Regions from separate parts of the Bacillus thuringiensis genome, predicted to be linked through region 2. Evidence: predicted binding sites of a transcription regulator. Region 2 holds the regulator's gene; each other region holds the start of a gene.

Region 1 (5,587 bases), 1.3 Mb from region 2:
TTAATCATTATTCACCTTTATATGCTTCCATATAAATTTCTTTCAGCTCTGAAATAAGCGGTAACTTTGGATTAGCAGTTGTACATTGATCTTCAAAAGCTCTTTCTGCTAATACTCCAACAACCTCTTCAAATTGCTCTTTATCTACCCCTTGTCCGGCAATACTCATATTAATATTTAAGCTTTTTCCAAGCTCAATAATTGCTTTGACGAGTGATTCCACACCTTCTGCTACTGAGCTTGCTGGAAGCCCGAGCATTCTCGCAATATGTGCATAGCGTTCATCTGCTACAAAGTGCTCATATTTTGGGAACAATGCGTGTTTTCTTGGCTTAATAGCATTATAGCGGACTACATGCGGCATAAGAATTGCATTTGCACGTCCGTGCGGAATATGGAATTCTGGACCAATTTTATGTGCTAAGCTGTGATTAATACCTAGAAAAGCATTTGCAAATGCCATCCCTGCAATTGCAGAAGCGTTATGCATTTTTTCCCGTGCTTCTTCATCATTTCCATCTTTATATGCTCTCGGTAAATATTTGAATACGAGATCAATAGCTTTTAATGCTAATCCATCTGTATAGTCATTTGCCATAACAGACACATACGCCTCAATTGCATGTGTTAAAACATCCATACCAGTATCTGCTGTTACATGTGGTGGTACTGTCATTACAAATTGCGGATCAACAATTGCTACATCTGGTGTTAATTCATAATCTGCGAGCGGATACTTTATATTATTTTTCTTATCTGTAATAACCGCAAATGGTGTCACTTCTGATCCTGTTCCTGATGTTGTTGGAATCGCAACAAACTGCGCCTTATTTCCTAATTCCGGATATTTACATGTACGTTTTCTTATATCTAAAAACTTCTGTTTAATGCCATAGAATGTCGTTTCTGGATGCTCATAGAATAACCACATTCCTTTTGCTGCATCCATAGCTGAACCGCCACCAAGTGCGATAATTACATCTGGCTTAAAGCTTCTCATCATTTCCGCACCTTTAAAGACAGTTTCATCTGATGGATCTGGTTCGACCTCAAAGAAAACTTCAATTTTCACATCATTTGCATGCTTGTTTAAATAGTGCGTGACTGTATCGACATAGCCATGTTCAACCATTCCAGGATCCGTTACAATAAATGCACGTGAAATGTTAGGCATATTTGCTAAATACGCTGTAGCATGTTTTTCAAAATAAATTTTTGGTGGCAATTTGAACCACTGCATATTCTTTTTTCTATTTGCCAGCCTTTTTATATTTAATAAATGAGTCGCTGTTACATTTTGGGAAACTGAATTTTTTCCGTAAGAACCACAACCAAGTGTAAGTGATGGAATAAATCCGTTATATATATCCCCTATTCCACCTTGTGATGAAGGTGCATTTACAATGAGACGGCAAGCTTTCATACGTAATCCAAATTGCTTTTGCACTTCTTTATTTGTAGAATGAATAACTGCTGAATGTCCTAAACCACCGAGGTTCAACATTTCTTCGCAATATGTAAATCCTTTTTCTAATGAATTCGCCTTCACACAGGCTAATACTGGGCTCAGTTTCTCACGAGATAACGGGTATGCTGCTCCGATACCTTGAATTTCAGCTACAAGCATTTTTGTATGTTCAGGAACAGTAATCCCAACTAATTCGGCAATATACTGTGCTGATTTTCCTACAATATCACTATTTACTGCACATGTATTTTCATTTATAACGAGCTTTTCTAATTTTTTTCTTTCTTCTTCTGTTACAAAGTAACAATTGTTTTCGATCATTTCTGTTTTAACATCATCATAGATTTCTTTATCGACAATGATTGCTTGTTCCGATGCACAAATCATACCGTTATCAAATGTTTTCGATAAAATTAAATCATTAACAGCTCGTTTTACATGTGCTGATTTTTCTATATAACACGGTACATTACCAGGACCTACACCTAGCGCTGGTTTTCCAGTAGAGTAAGCTGATTTCACCATACCAGCGCCTCCAGTTGCTAGAACGAGTGCCACACCCTCATGGTTCATTAATTGTTTCGTCGCTTCGACAGACGGTCTTTCAATCCATTGAATACAATGTTTTGGTGCACCAGCTTTCATTGCTGCATCATATACGGTTTTCGCTGCTGCCACCGAACAATTTTGTGCAGAAGGATGAAATGCGAAAATAATTGGATTTCTCGTTTTTATCGCAATCAACGCTTTAAACATTGTTGTCGACGTTGGATTCGTTACTGGTGTTACCCCAGCTACTACACCGACAGGTTCTGCAATTTCTATTATTTCTTCATGAGGATCTTCGTGAATAATTCCTACCGTTTTATCTTGCTTTATACTATGCCAAATATATTCAGTGGCAAAAATATTTTTAATGCATTTGTCTTCATAGACACCACGGCCTGTTTCTTCAACAGCCAATTTTGCAAGTGGCATATGTTGATCAACACCTGCTAATGCCATTTCATGAACAATGTTGTCAATCTGCTCTTGTGTAAAACTTTCTAATGCTTGTAAAGCTTGTTGACCGTTATTTACTAACGTATCAATCATCTCTTTTACCTCTTGCATTTCATTTACAACTTTCTCTTTGACTACCATGTAAATTTCCTCCTATTCTGTTATCACGGTCTTTATAAGTCCCTATAGGTCATAATAAGTCCCGATTAGCGAAAAAAAATAGAGTTACCGTCCTACATGAATCCCATTGTTTGTGAAACATTTCACAAGTTTACTCGTGAATAACATTTCATGAATTCAATATACATGAAATCATTTCATTTGTGTATGTCTAATTTGTGAAACATTTCACAAATTAACATAATAAAAATGCACTGCTCCACATTAGCAGTGCATTTTTTATTACGCTAGCGCTTGTGCTAAATCTTCAATTAAATCTTCACCATCTTCAATACCGACAGAAATACGAATTAATGTATCTGTAATTCCTAATTCTTTACGGCGATCTGCTGGGATTGATGCATGTGTCATTTGAGATGGGATAGAAATTAAACTTTCTACTGCTCCTAAGCTTTCAGCAAGTGTAAAGTATTGCAGTTTCTCAAGTACTTTATTTAATGTTTCCTCACTATCTACATCAAACGAGATAATAGCACCAAATCCATTTGCTTGTTCTGTTGCTAATTCGTGGTTTTGATGTGATTCAAGACCTGGGTAATATACTTTATTTACTTTTGGATGATTATTTAAGAATTCAGCAATAGCGCGTGAATTCGTTTCATGTTCTTCCATACGAATTCCTAATGTTTTTAAACCGCGAAGTAGTAAGAAGCTATCTTGTGGTCCAAGAATACCTCCTGTTGAGTTTTGTACAAAGTGAAGGTCTTCTGCTAGTTGTGGGCTATTTACCACTACTAGACCTGCAACTACGTCACTATGACCTCCTAAATATTTCGTTGCACTGTGAAGTACAATGTCTGCTCCTAAAGAAATCGGCGACTGCCAATATGGCGTCATGAATGTATTATCAATAATTGTTAATAAATCTTTCTCTTTAGCAAGAGTAGATATTTTCTTAATATCAGTAATTTTTAGTAATGGATTCGTTGGTGTTTCCACATAGATTGCTTTCGTATTTGGACGAATTGCTTCTACAACTTCCTCTAAGTTTGTTGTGTCTACAAATGTATGTTCAATACCGAAGCGGTTTAATACTTTTGTAATAACACGATACGTTCCACCATAAACATCATCTGTTAAAATAACGTGGTCACCTTTTGAGAACAACATAATTGTCGCTGTAATAGCAGCCATTCCAGAGCCAAATGCAAATCCAGCATGCCCATTTTCTAATACAGCAATCATTTCTTCTAAAGCTGCACGTGTTGGGTTACCTGTACGTGAATATTCATATCCTTGATGCTTACCAACTGCTTCTTGTTTGTACGTACTTGTTTGATAGATCGGTACGTTTACAGATCCAGTTGAAGGTTCTCCTATGCGAATACCATGAATTAACTTTGTCTTTGCTCTCATTTTTTATTCCCATCCTTTGTATATGTCTTTACTTAAATAGCGCTCACTGCTATCAGGAAAAATTGTTACAATATTTGTACCTGGCGCTGCCTTCTCTGCCTCAAGTAAGCTCGCATGAAATGCTGCTCCTGAAGAGCTTCCAACGAGAAGTCCTTCTTTTTGCGCTAATTCTTTCACTCTTAAAAATGCATTTCGATCAGAAATCGTATGAATTTCATCAAAATAAGATGTCTTCAAAAATGGCGGGATAAATTCCAATCCAATTCCTTCGGTCTCATGTGAACCAGCCTTACCACCATTTAAAATAGATCCTTCTGGCTCTACGATAACTGTTTTAATATCTATATTTTTTTCTTTCAAATAAGATGCAGTCCCCATAAAAGTACCGCCAGTTCCTGCTCCAGCAACAAATATGTTAATCTCTCCATTCAATGCATCCCACAGTTCAGGGCCTAACGTTTTAAAGTATGCACGAGGATTTGCCTCATTTGCAAATTGACTTGGAGAGTATGAATTCGGTATTTCATTTACTAACTCTTTTGCTTTTGCAATTGCACCGGTCATTCCTTGCTCAGTCGGTGTATGCACGACCGTTGCACCTAGCGCTTTCATTAACTCTTGTTTTTCAATACTAAATTTCTCTGGTACACAAACAATAACGCGCAAATCATGTTCTAACGCTGCAAGTGCCAGTCCAATACCAGTATTCCCAGCAGTCGGTTCAATAATTGTTCCACCCTGGGTAACAAGCCCTTTTTCTAGCGCATCTTCGATTAATTCTCTTCCTAAACGATCCTTAACGCTTCCGCCTGGGTTATAAAATTCAAGTTTTGCAAATAAACGGACCCCTTTCGGAAGTGAAAAACGAGTAATTTCTACAATTGGTGTATGACCGATTAACTCATGAACTCCACGATATACATTCATCGTGTTCTCCCCCTTGTTTGCCAATAAAGAAAAGGCAACTGTATGTATTTTCTTTATATGAGACAGTTGCCTTTTTGTTACATTACTTTAACTCTTCTAACACTTTTACGATAAAGTTTGTAGAATGAAGAGCTGCTTGATCTAAAAACTGATCAAATGAAACATTTGATTCTTTACCAGCAATATCAGAAAGTGCGCGAATGATAACAAACGGAACTTCATATTGGTGGCATACTTGTGCAACAGCTGCTGCTTCCATTTCTACCGCATAAAGATTTTCAAATTTATCACGGATGGCTGCAACGCGGTTCGGATCACTCATAAATGAATCACCTGTTGCAATCATACCTTTTACAACTTGAATATTTTCTTCAGCTTGCATACATTTCTCAGCTAATGCAACTAACGCCTCATCAGCTTTAAATCCAGGCGGCATTCCTGGTACTTGACCATATTCATAGTTAAATACTGTTACATCTACGTCATGGTGACGAACTTCAGTGGAAATAACTACATCACCAACGTTTAGAGAATGATGGAATCCACCAGCTGAACCAGTATTAATTACTTTTTCAGGCTTATACTTTTCTAATAAAATTGTCGTTGACATCGCTGCATTTACTTTACCAATACCAGACTTTAACAAGATTACTT
Region 2 (5,587 bases):
TAGTGGTAACTTATTCACAATAGATTTTAATAATGTAGATTTCCCAATTCCGTTTGGACCAACTAAAGCAACACTATCTCCGCGAGTTAAGCGCATAGTTACGTTTTCAATTATAGGGTCCTCATCATAGCCAATGGTTGCATCCTTTACTTGTAAAACATCATTTCCACTTTGCTTTTCAATATCGAAGTGGAATGATGCTGACTTAGAATCACCTAATGGTCTCGTTAATAATTCCATTCTGTCTAGTTGTTTACGGCGACTTTGAGCACGTTTCGTTGTAGAGGCGCGAGCTATATTCTTTTGAACGAAGTCCTCAAGTTTTGCGATTTCATCTTGTTGTTTTTCGTAACGTTTCATTTCTTGCTCGTATAAGGCTGATTTTAAGTCTAAATATTTACTGTAGTTACCAACAAATCGTCTGCTTTCTTTATTCGAAATTTCATATACTTGTGTAACGAGTTTGTCTAAGAAATAACGGTCATGTGAAACGATTAATATTGCGCCAGGATAACCTTGTAAATATTGCTCAAGCCATGTTAATGTTTCGATGTCTAAATGGTTTGTAGGCTCGTCCAAAATAAGTAAGTCTGGTTTTGTTAATAATAATTTCCCGAGAGCTAATCTTGTTTTTTGCCCACCGCTTAAAGTAGAAATCGTCGTCTGGTGCGTTTCAACTGGGAAGCCAAGGCCGCTTAAAATGGAGCGAATATCCGCTTCATATTGATATCCACCTTGATCTTTATAATTGAGTTGCAATTGGTCATAATCAGCTAACAATCTTTCATATATAGCTTCGTTTGAAAAGTTTTCTTCTTTTCCCATTTCTTGCTCAAGCCTTCGAAGTTTTGTCTCCATTTGCTGTAAGTGGGTAAAGACGGTTAGCATTTCATCCCAAATTGTTAAAGACGTTTCTAGGCCGGTATTTTGAGCTAAATACCCGATTGAGACATCTTTCGGTTTTATAATTTCGCCACCATCATGTGATAATTCACCAGCGATAATTTTTAATAATGTAGATTTTCCAGCTCCATTCCTTCCAACTAATGCGATACGATCTTTTGTTTGTACTTCCAATTTTATGTTTGCAAGAATTGTTTCTGCACCGTATAATTTCGAAAGTCCATTTACTTGTAATAAAATCAATGTTTTCACCTCAAATAATTTCTTAACTTTGCCATGTTTATATTTCTCAATCATACTAAAAATAGTGTATAGTTTAAAATAAGAGAGAATACTTCTTCTCTTTATTATACAAGGAATTTAATGAGTGCTAAACTTCTGTATTTGATTAAAGTATATGAATAAAGATAGGAAGAGAGGAGAGGTCATATGGATCAGCAAAAGATTCCACAAGCCACTGCTAAAAGATTGCCTCTATACTATCGATTTATCCAAAACTTATCTCTTTCTGGTAAGCAGCGTGTTTCATCGGCCGAATTGAGTGAAGCGGTAAAAGTAGATTCCGCAACAATACGAAGAGATTTTTCGTATTTTGGAGCGTTAGGGAAAAAGGGATACGGATATAACGTAAATTATTTATTATCATTTTTCCGCGAAACACTTGATCAAGATGATATCACGCGTGTAGCACTTATTGGAGTAGGTAATTTAGGGACCGCTTTCTTACATTATAATTTCACGAAAAACAATAATACAAAAATTGAAATGGCATTTGATGTTAGTGAAGAGAAAGTTGGAACAGAAATCGGGGGCATTCCTGTATACCATTTAGATGAATTAGAAGAGAGATTATCAAATGATATACAAGTGGCAATATTAACAGTACCGGCTACAGTAGCACAAGCTGTAGCAGATAGATTAGCTGAAACGAGCGTGCATGGTATTTTGAATTTCACACCAGCACGATTAAACGTATCAGAGAATATTAGAATTCATCATATTGATTTAGCTGTAGAGTTACAAACATTAGTTTACTTTTTGAAAAACTATCCACAATAAAACGCAGAGGAAGCGACCTCTGCGTTTTATTATTGTTTCTTCTTTGTGAATTTAACTAATATAAGGCGAAGTGCCAAATTAAAATCAATTGTTGCCATAACTGCAAATAGTATTGTCCACACATTCCAGATTGTATCTGTCACGTTCGTAATGGCGAAGCGTGTAAAGATACATCCAAGAAGGAAGTATAGTGCAGCCATGAACAATGGTGAGTTTCTCATACAAAAAATCCTCCGATAAAGCCTTGCATTTTTTCAGCTTCTTTAATCATTTCTTGAATTTGCTCATTGCTCATAAAAATTTGCCCAATAGCGACTAATGTATTCATCGCAACATGAGCTGCAATAGGAACGATAATTCGCTTCGTTTTTACATATAAAAAGGCGAATACGAGCCCCATAGAAGTGTATACCAATAAGTGAGTAAAATCAAAATGAATTGCTGCGAATACAAGCGAACTAATGATAGCTGCAATAAAGAAGTTGAACTTCTTATAAAGTGCACCGAATAAAATTTTTCTAAATACGATTTCTTCTAAGATAGGTCCGATTATAGATACAACAATAAGGAACCAAGGCGTAGTTCGTGCAATTTCCATCAGTTTCATTGTATTTTCTGAACCTTGTTTAATTCCTAGTAGTTGCATCTCGATCATACCGGCAACTATTTGTGAAAAGAAAGCTAAGAATAATCCGATGAAAATCCATCCAATTGTAGCTGGAACAGAAGAGCGCGTTGAATCTAAATGCCTGTCACGAATATCTGTTCTAAGTAACCAAAGTACGATACATAATGCAACAAAGAAGCTAATAATTGCCCAGTGTCCCGTTATGATTTGTCCTTTTTCCTCAATGGTAAACCCTCTATTATCATAGAGTCCTGTTTTTAGGAGAAGTGGTAATCCAACAACGCCAGATAACTGCATTAAAATGTATGTAACGATAACCCACCAATATTGTTTTTTCAAATGGTTTAACCATCCTTTCTAACTATAGTGTATGAGATAAGTTAGGATAACATGTAAATATGCTACCTACGATATAAACCTCACTTAAATTATGTTTTTTTCGTAAATCCTTATTTGAAATTATAATAGAAGACAGGAGAAAGTTGTGTGTATAGCGAAAACAACTTAGGGTGTCCTTTCATATTGTAACATACGAGCAGTGGAAACAATGCTTCATATAGTAAAGGCGGTATTCTATATAGAAAGTTTATATAGTAATTTGCGAAAAAATTATGATTTTTTTACTTGCAAAAGAAATTGAGATTATTTATTATTATAAGTGTGTTAGCACTCGGGTGACTTGAGTGCTAATAAATAAAATTTACATAACAAAATGAGGAGGTTATTGTTCATGCTAAAGCCATTAGGTGATCGCGTTGTAATTGAGCTTGTTCAAGCAGAAGAAAAAACAGCAAGTGGTATTGTATTACCAGATACTGCAAAAGAAAAACCACAAGAGGGTAAAGTTGTTGCAGTAGGTACTGGTCGAGTGCTTGAAAATGGTGAGCGTGTTGCTTTAGAGGTAGCAGCAGGTGATCTTATCATCTTCTCAAAATATGCAGGTACTGAAGTGAAATATGAAGGTACAGACTACTTGATTTTACGTGAAAGTGACATTTTAGCAGTTATCGGTTAATTATATAAATCTTAAAAAATCCAAGGGGGTCAATTATTATGGCAAAAGATATTAAATTTAGTGAAGAAGCACGTCGTTCGATGCTTCGCGGTGTCGACACTCTTGCAAACGCAGTAAAAGTAACGCTTGGACCAAAAGGTCGTAACGTTGTACTTGAGAAAAAATTTGGTTCACCACTTATTACAAATGATGGTGTAACAATCGCAAAAGAAATCGAATTAGAAGATGCATTCGAAAACATGGGTGCGAAATTAGTAGCAGAAGTTGCTAGCAAAACAAACGATGTAGCTGGTGACGGAACAACAACTGCAACTGTATTAGCGCAAGCTATGATTCGTGAAGGTCTTAAAAACGTAACAGCTGGTGCTAACCCAATGGGTCTTCGTAAAGGTATCGAAAAAGCTGTTACTGCTGCAATTGAAGAATTAAAAACGATTTCTAAACCAATCGAAGGCAAATCTTCTATCGCACAAGTAGCTGCTATTTCTGCAGCTGACGAAGAAGTAGGTCAATTAATCGCTGAAGCAATGGAGCGCGTTGGTAACGACGGCGTTATTACTTTAGAAGAGTCTAAAGGATTCACAACAGAATTAGACGTAGTAGAAGGTATGCAATTTGATCGTGGATATGCATCTCCTTACATGATTACTGATTCTGACAAAATGGAAGCAGTTCTTGATAACCCATACATCTTAATTACTGACAAAAAGATTTCTAACATCCAAGAAATCTTACCAGTATTAGAGCAAGTGGTACAACAAGGTAAACCACTTCTTATCATTGCTGAAGATGTAGAAGGCGAAGCATTAGCTACATTAGTAGTGAACAAACTTCGTGGTACATTCAATGTAGTAGCTGTTAAAGCTCCTGGATTTGGTGACCGTCGTAAAGCAATGCTAGAAGATATCGCAATCTTAACTGGTGGCGAAGTAATCACTGAAGAATTAGGTCGTGACTTAAAATCTGCTACAGTTGAATCTTTAGGACGTGCTGGTAAAGTTGTTGTTACAAAAGAAAACACAACTGTAGTTGAAGGTATTGGAAATACAGAGCAAATCGCAGCTCGCATTGGTCAAATTCGTGCGCAATTAGAAGAAACAACTTCTGAATTCGATCGTGAAAAATTACAAGAGCGTCTTGCGAAACTTGCGGGTGGCGTAGCAGTAATTAAAGTCGGTGCAGCAACTGAAACTGAGTTAAAAGAGCGCAAACTTCGCATTGAAGATGCACTTAACTCAACTCGTGCAGCAGTAGAAGAAGGTATCGTTGCAGGTGGTGGTACTTCACTTATGAACGTATACACGAAAGTAGCTTCTATCGTAGCTGAAGGCGACGAAGCAACAGGTATCAACATCGTACTTCGCGCACTAGAAGAGCCAGTTCGTCAAATCGCAATCAACGCTGGTCTAGAAGGATCTGTAGTTGTAGAGCGTCTAAAAGGCGAAAAAGTAGGCGTTGGTTTCAACGCAGCTACTGGCGAATGGGTTAACATGCTTGAGTCTGGTATCGTAGATCCAGCTAAAGTAACTCGTTCTGCACTTCAAAACGCAGCATCTGTTGCAGCTATGTTCTTAACAACTGAAGCTGTAGTAGCTGACAAGCCAGAACCAAATGCACCAGCAATGCCTGACATGGGCGGCATGGGCATGGGCGGTATGGGCGGAATGATGTAATTCCGTTTGCCCTAAAAAACATCCATTTCTATATAGAAATGGATGTTTTTTTATGTTTTTTAGAAAAGGAAATGAATTTCTGTAGAATTTTGTCGCTTTCTCTCTTGACCATATAGATACTTCATTGTTAGAATCTAGGAAGATAATATAAAACGATCCTTCATATATCCTCAATGATATGGTTTGAGAGTCTCTACCGGGTTACCGTAAACAACCTGACTATGAAGGCAGTGTGTCTTATATTTATAAAGAGCGGAGACTATCTTTCTTTATAAAGCCAGACCCCTGCCTTTTCTTTGTTATGAGACT
Region 3 (5,587 bases), 140 kb from region 2:
GAATGTTTACTGCGGAATACTTCGTCAGTTACCTCCATTTCTTTCAACCCATATTTCTCATAAACTTCTTCGCCATACATCGTTTCAACATCATGAAATGCAGGTAAACAATGTAAGAAAATCACGTTTTCATTCCCTGTTTCTTTAATCATTTTCATATTTACTTGATAAGGTTTCAATAACTCGACACGTTCAGCAAATTTTTCTTCTTCTCCCATAGACACCCATACATCTGTATAAATTACATCTGCATTCGCAACAGCTTCTTCCACATTACTTGTTATCATTACCTGTTCATTATATTTTTTTGCTAAATCAATTACTTCTTGTGCAGGCCATAAAGATTCCGGTGTACAAATACGTACATCCATTCCAACGATTGCTCCACCAACTAGTAAGCTATTAGCAACATTATTTCGTCCATCTCCAACGTAAACGAGCTTCACATTTTTCAATTTCCCTACATGTTCTCTAATTGTTAATAAATCTGCTAGTGTTTGTGTTGGATGCCACATGTCTGTTAATCCATTCCAAACTGGCACACCAGAATTTTGTGCTAAAGATTCTACAGTCTCATGATTAAATCCACGAAACTCAATTCCGTCAAACATACGCCCTAACACTTTTGCAGTATCCTCTACGGATTCTTTTTTCCCAAGCTGAATATCACCTTTCCCTAAATATTCAGGATTCGCCCCTAAATCTGTACATGCTACCGTAAATGCACAGCGCGTACGAGTGGAGGTTTTTTCAAATAAGAGCGCTACATTCTTATGTTCTAAATAATGATGCGGGATACCATTTTTCTTTTTCTCTTTTAATTCTGCTGCTAAATCTAGAAAATATAACAATTCTTCTTGTGTAAAATCTTTTTCTGCTAGAAAGCTTCTTCCTTTTAAATTTGGTCTAGTCATTAACATGCTTCATCCCTACTTTCTCCGTTATTTATACTAAATATCTTTACGAACAATTGGCATACTCATGCAACGTGGACCCCCACGACCACGAGATAATTCTGAACTTAGCACCTCAATCACTTCTATACCGTGTTCCCGTAATAACGTATTGGATACATAGTTGCGATCATATGTAACAACTACACCTGGTGCGATTGCTAATGTGTTCGAGCCATCATTCCATTGTTCACGAGCAGAAGCAATTACATCTCCTCCTCCACATGGAATAAGAACTAATTCACTTAAGCCTAATACCTCTTTTAATGCTTCCATTAAAGAAGTACGATGTGTAATTTTAAGAGTCTCCTCATCTGATCCTTTTTCTAAAATATAAATATTCATATTCCCTTTTGGCCCTTGAATGGCTGGGTGAATTGTAAACTTGTCATAATCAACCATTGTAAATACTGTATCTAAATGCATAAATGCTCGGCATTTTGGAATTTCTATTGCTAACACTTTCTTAATTTTATTTTGTCGGCTAAAGAGATTTTTAGCCAAACGTTCAATTGCTTTAGCTGAAGTACGAGCAGATACTCCAATTGCAATTGTTTCTTCATTTAAAATTAGCTCGTCGCCACCTTCAATTGGAAATTTATAATCACGATCTAACCAGATTGGTACATTATGTTTTGCAAATCTTGGATGATATTTAATGATGTACTCCATGAATAATGATTCACGTCTACGCGCTGGTTCTCTCATCTTATTTATCGTTAAGCCATCGCCCACGCTAGCTGCTGGATCACGAGTAAAATATAAATTAGGCATTGGATCTAAGTAAAACGGATAATGATCTTCCATTAATTCATATAAATGTGTCTTCTTACTTGTTTCAATTTCGCTTTTCCGTACACCGCCCATAATTTTTTGAATTAATTCTTCATTTGAAAAGGAAAGTAAATATTCTTTTAAAGTTTGATGTGCAACATTTACGTCGGCCTGTCCTTCTTTTAAAATACGATCAACAAATTCTTCTCGAAGTTTTTTGTCTACTAACGCCTCAGCGGCTAGTTTTTCTAAATAAAGAACTTCAACACCCCGATTGCGTAACGTTTGTGCAAAATAATCATGCTCTTTTTGAATAATTGGTAAGTATGGAATATCGTCAAATAATAATTGCTGCAAATAATCTGGCGTCAAGTTTTCCACTTCTTTACCCGGTCGTTTTAATAAAACCGTTTGTAATTCCCCAATTTCTGAAGTAACATGTATCGGATGTTTCATTTGTTGTACCTCCTTTTAAATATGTTTGATGTCTTACAAGTACATAATAAATGCTCTGCACTTTCATCTTTGTGAAATCATCCACATTATCATTGTGAAATATTAAACAAGTTATTTTTTTAAAATCATACGAATATGTATTTTTATAACAAACTATCTCGATTTTTCAATAAAAAATACATATATTACGCATATATGTTGAATATTTAACTTCCGTATTTAAACAAAAATCCTGTTTTTAATAAAATTAAAAACAGGATTTTTGCATCTAAATAATTAAATTTAACCTTTCTTCTATAATCTCCCTATCTGATTTCGACTGTGAAATTATAAGGCATGTATCATTTCCACATATACATCCTATTTTTTCTTTCCAATCTAATTCATCAAATAAAACACCAATAACATGTGCATTACCAGGTAATGTTTTAATAACCATTAATTGATCTACACAATCAATTTTTACAACAACCTCTCGTAATTTTTTCTTTAACTTTATATCAGTTTGTAAATGCTCTTCTGAGAAAACTTTATATATCATTAATCCTTCTTGAGAAGGTACCTTCGTTAAGTTTAACTCACGAATATCGCGAGAAACCGTAGCTTGTGTTACTAATACATCTTTTTTTGCTAACAATTCTACTAATCTTTCTTGCTTATCTATTTCATACTCCTTTACAAATTGTTTAATTAACCGTTGTCTTTTTTCTTTTTTCATAAAAGACACCCCTTTTAATATTATAGCTCGCTATAATTTTCATCCGAAAGGGAGAGAAAAGAATGTTGCGGAAACGTTCATAGTTTAACTGTAAATATTAAATCAAACTAAATAAAAAAGAGAAGAACAGCATTTTGTTCTTCCTTTTACATTGAAAATCGTTCAATTGTTTGTTTCAAATCGGTTGCTTGCTTCTCTAAATCCTTTAATAATTGATCGATTACTATCATATTTTTAGACTGTTGTAGCGTCACACGCGCCACTTCTTGTGAACCAGCTGAAGTTTCTTCAGCAATTGCTGCTACAGCTTTTGTTTGTGCTCCTGTTTGATGAATGTGGCTCACTTGTTCATTCATATAACTACTAATTTGCTGAGTTGCATCGGCTACTTCCATAACACTTGATGACATTTCTTTTAAAATTAATTCCGTAGCTTCCCCACGCTTCGCCTCTTCTTTAGCTATTTTCACTTGTTCTGTCATTTTCATTGCAACTTGTTGTACTTCATCTTGCATATTCCGTAATAACTGCGATATGTTTCTTGCAGAATGATCACTTTCATCAGCAAGTTTCCTTACTTCTTCCGCAACAACCGCAAAGCCTCTTCCATGCTCTCCTGCGCGAGCTGCCTCAATAGAAGCATTTAGTGCTAATAAATTCGTTTGGCTAGCAATCGCACTCACAACAGACACAATATGTTCTACTTGTTTCATTCGTTCTTCTAACTTCTGTACATTTTGCATTGAATCTTCATTTTCTTTTGCCAATGTTTGAATACCGTGAATTAAAGACGTAAAGACACGAGTACTATGCCCTAAAGCTTGAACCATTTCTGAAGACAACGTATCAGACTGCTTCGCTTTTTCTTCTACTTCACTTGCAATAGACGTCGTTGTATCAACAGCAGAAACAATCGCTTGAATTGATGCCGCTGATTGCTCAGCGCCTGAAGAAATCTCTGCAAGTGTCTCAGATACACCCTGTGCTTGTTTCGTTGCTTCGCCTGTTTGTTTTCTAATCTGCTGTACTTGATTATTTGTATACGAAAATGTTGTATCAATATTTTTTACCATGCCCCTTAAGTTTCCTAACATCATATTAAATGCAACACTTAAAGATTTAATTTCATCATCTGTCTTCGGTAATGGAACATCTTCACGAATATCACCCTCAGCTGCTTTTCTTGCCGCCTCCTCTAACTTTCGAAGCGGTTTAATTAAAAATACAGCTGCTCCATATGCTAAAATTCCAGACCATACTACCCCTAATAGCATAACGATAATATTATATACAGTTTGACTTACATAACTTTGAAAATAATCGTATATCACGTAAATAAAAAATATACTTGTTGAATATGTAATGAAAGCTAAAACTGTAGTGAATAGCATAAGTTGTGTACGTAATCCAAAAGAAAATGTTTTCCTTTCTTTTTCCATCTTCTCTTTCCCCCTTTTTATAAGCAATATAAATACTACCTATATATTATTATCCATATTTTCATTATAGAAGGATATAGAGATTTTAAAAATTATTATTTCTTTGAATATCAAATTGCACGAAAAAATAAAGGATTCTGACAATTTATGACTAATAACAGAAATAAGGGGCAACATTTGTAAAATATATTTTTAACTGGGGGTTTTGTATGATTCAAGTTCGAAATCTAGTAAAATCATTCGGTTCACTTGATGTGTTAAAAGGAATTGATTTAGAAGTAAAAGAAAAAGAAGTTGTTGTTTTAATTGGTGCCAGTGGTTCTGGTAAAAGTACATTACTTCGCTGTCTTAACTTTTTAGAAATGTACGATGAAGGCGAAATTCACTTACAAGGTGAGCGGATTGATCCAAAGCATTCAAATTTAAATAAAGTCCGTGAAAATGTCGGTATGGTTTTTCAGCACTTTAACCTCTTTCCTCATATGACCTCACTAGAAAACATCATAGAAGCACCTATTCACGTAAAAAAATTAGAGAAAGCAAATGCAAAAGATATTGGAAATCAACTTCTCCAAAAAGTCGGCCTTCAAGATAAAGCGGATGTAACTCCTCATCTTCTTTCAGGTGGTCAAAAACAGCGTATTGCCATTGCACGAGCTCTTGCAATGAGCCCTAAGATTATGCTATTTGATGAGCCTACCTCAGCTTTAGACCCTGAACTTGTTGGAGAAGTATTGCAAGTTATGAAAGAACTTGCTGGAGAAGGGATGACAATGGTTATTGTTACTCATGAAATGAATTTCGCAAGAGATGTAGCTGATCGCGTCATCTTTATGGACGATGGAAAGATTGTAGAAGATGCTCCGCCAGCACAATTCTTTTCAGCTCCATCACATGAACGGGCAAAACAATTTTTACGCAACGTTTTATAATGTAACTTCTGTTTCAAACGAAAAGGAATACATTCATACGGTGCACAACTAATCATCCAAATAAAATATTTCAATAACATACTTAAAACCATCCGTATGATCAATATATAGGAGGGGTTTTATGAAAAGAAAACTATTAACCATTGTTGCGAGCATTACACTATGTACATCCTTCATACTAGGAGCTTGTAGCAAAGAAAGCTCTACTACTTCATCAAATGGTGAAAAAGAATTTCGCTATGCGATGAGTGGATTATACAAACCTTTTAACTATAAAGAAAATGACGGCAAACTTGTCGGCTTTGATGTAGAAAT

The links. The regulator Rex, encoded in region 2, represses fermentation and respiration genes when NADH is low (regulators of the CRP and FNR family bind a similar motif). The targets are predictions, from matches to a motif close to TTGTGAAATATTTCACAA.
Region 1: a site for Rex is predicted at 2,807-2,824, ahead of adhE (bifunctional acetaldehyde-CoA/alcohol dehydrogenase). Genes of this name have one in related genera too.
Region 3: a site for Rex is predicted at 2,276-2,293, ahead of arcA (arginine deiminase). Genes of this name have one in related genera too.

The regions. Positions count from the first base shown of each region.
Region 1 covers NZ_CP012099.1:4,201,070-4,206,656, forward strand. Annotated here, with positions in the region: gene adhE (bifunctional acetaldehyde-CoA/alcohol dehydrogenase) at 8-2,611, opposite strand; gene AC241_RS21690 (bifunctional cystathionine gamma-lyase/homocysteine desulfhydrase) at 2,873-4,006, opposite strand; gene AC241_RS21695 (O-acetylserine dependent cystathionine beta-synthase) at 4,010-4,933, opposite strand; gene mtnN (5'-methylthioadenosine/S-adenosylhomocysteine nucleosidase) at 5,016-5,587, opposite strand, start outside.
Region 2 covers NZ_CP012099.1:253,161-258,747, forward strand. Annotated here, with positions in the region: gene AC241_RS01510 (ABC-F family ATP-binding cassette domain-containing protein) at 1-1,146, opposite strand, end outside; gene AC241_RS01515 (redox-sensing transcriptional repressor Rex) at 1,333-1,962, shown strand; gene AC241_RS01520 (YdiK family protein) at 1,992-2,183, opposite strand; gene AC241_RS01525 (CPBP family intramembrane glutamic endopeptidase) at 2,180-2,929, opposite strand; gene groES (co-chaperone GroES) at 3,321-3,605, shown strand; gene groL (chaperonin GroEL) at 3,644-5,278, shown strand; purine riboswitch at 5,419-5,520, shown strand.
Region 3 covers NZ_CP012099.1:394,957-400,543, reverse strand. Annotated here, with positions in the region: gene argF (ornithine carbamoyltransferase) at 1-920, opposite strand, end outside; gene arcA (arginine deiminase) at 951-2,183, opposite strand; gene argR (arginine repressor) at 2,452-2,901, opposite strand; partial or broken gene AC241_RS35980 (methyl-accepting chemotaxis protein) at 3,048-3,620, opposite strand; partial or broken gene AC241_RS35975 (HAMP domain-containing protein) at 3,990-4,175, opposite strand; gene AC241_RS02125 (amino acid ABC transporter ATP-binding protein) at 4,550-5,272, shown strand; gene AC241_RS02120 (ABC transporter substrate-binding protein) at 5,394-5,587, shown strand, end outside.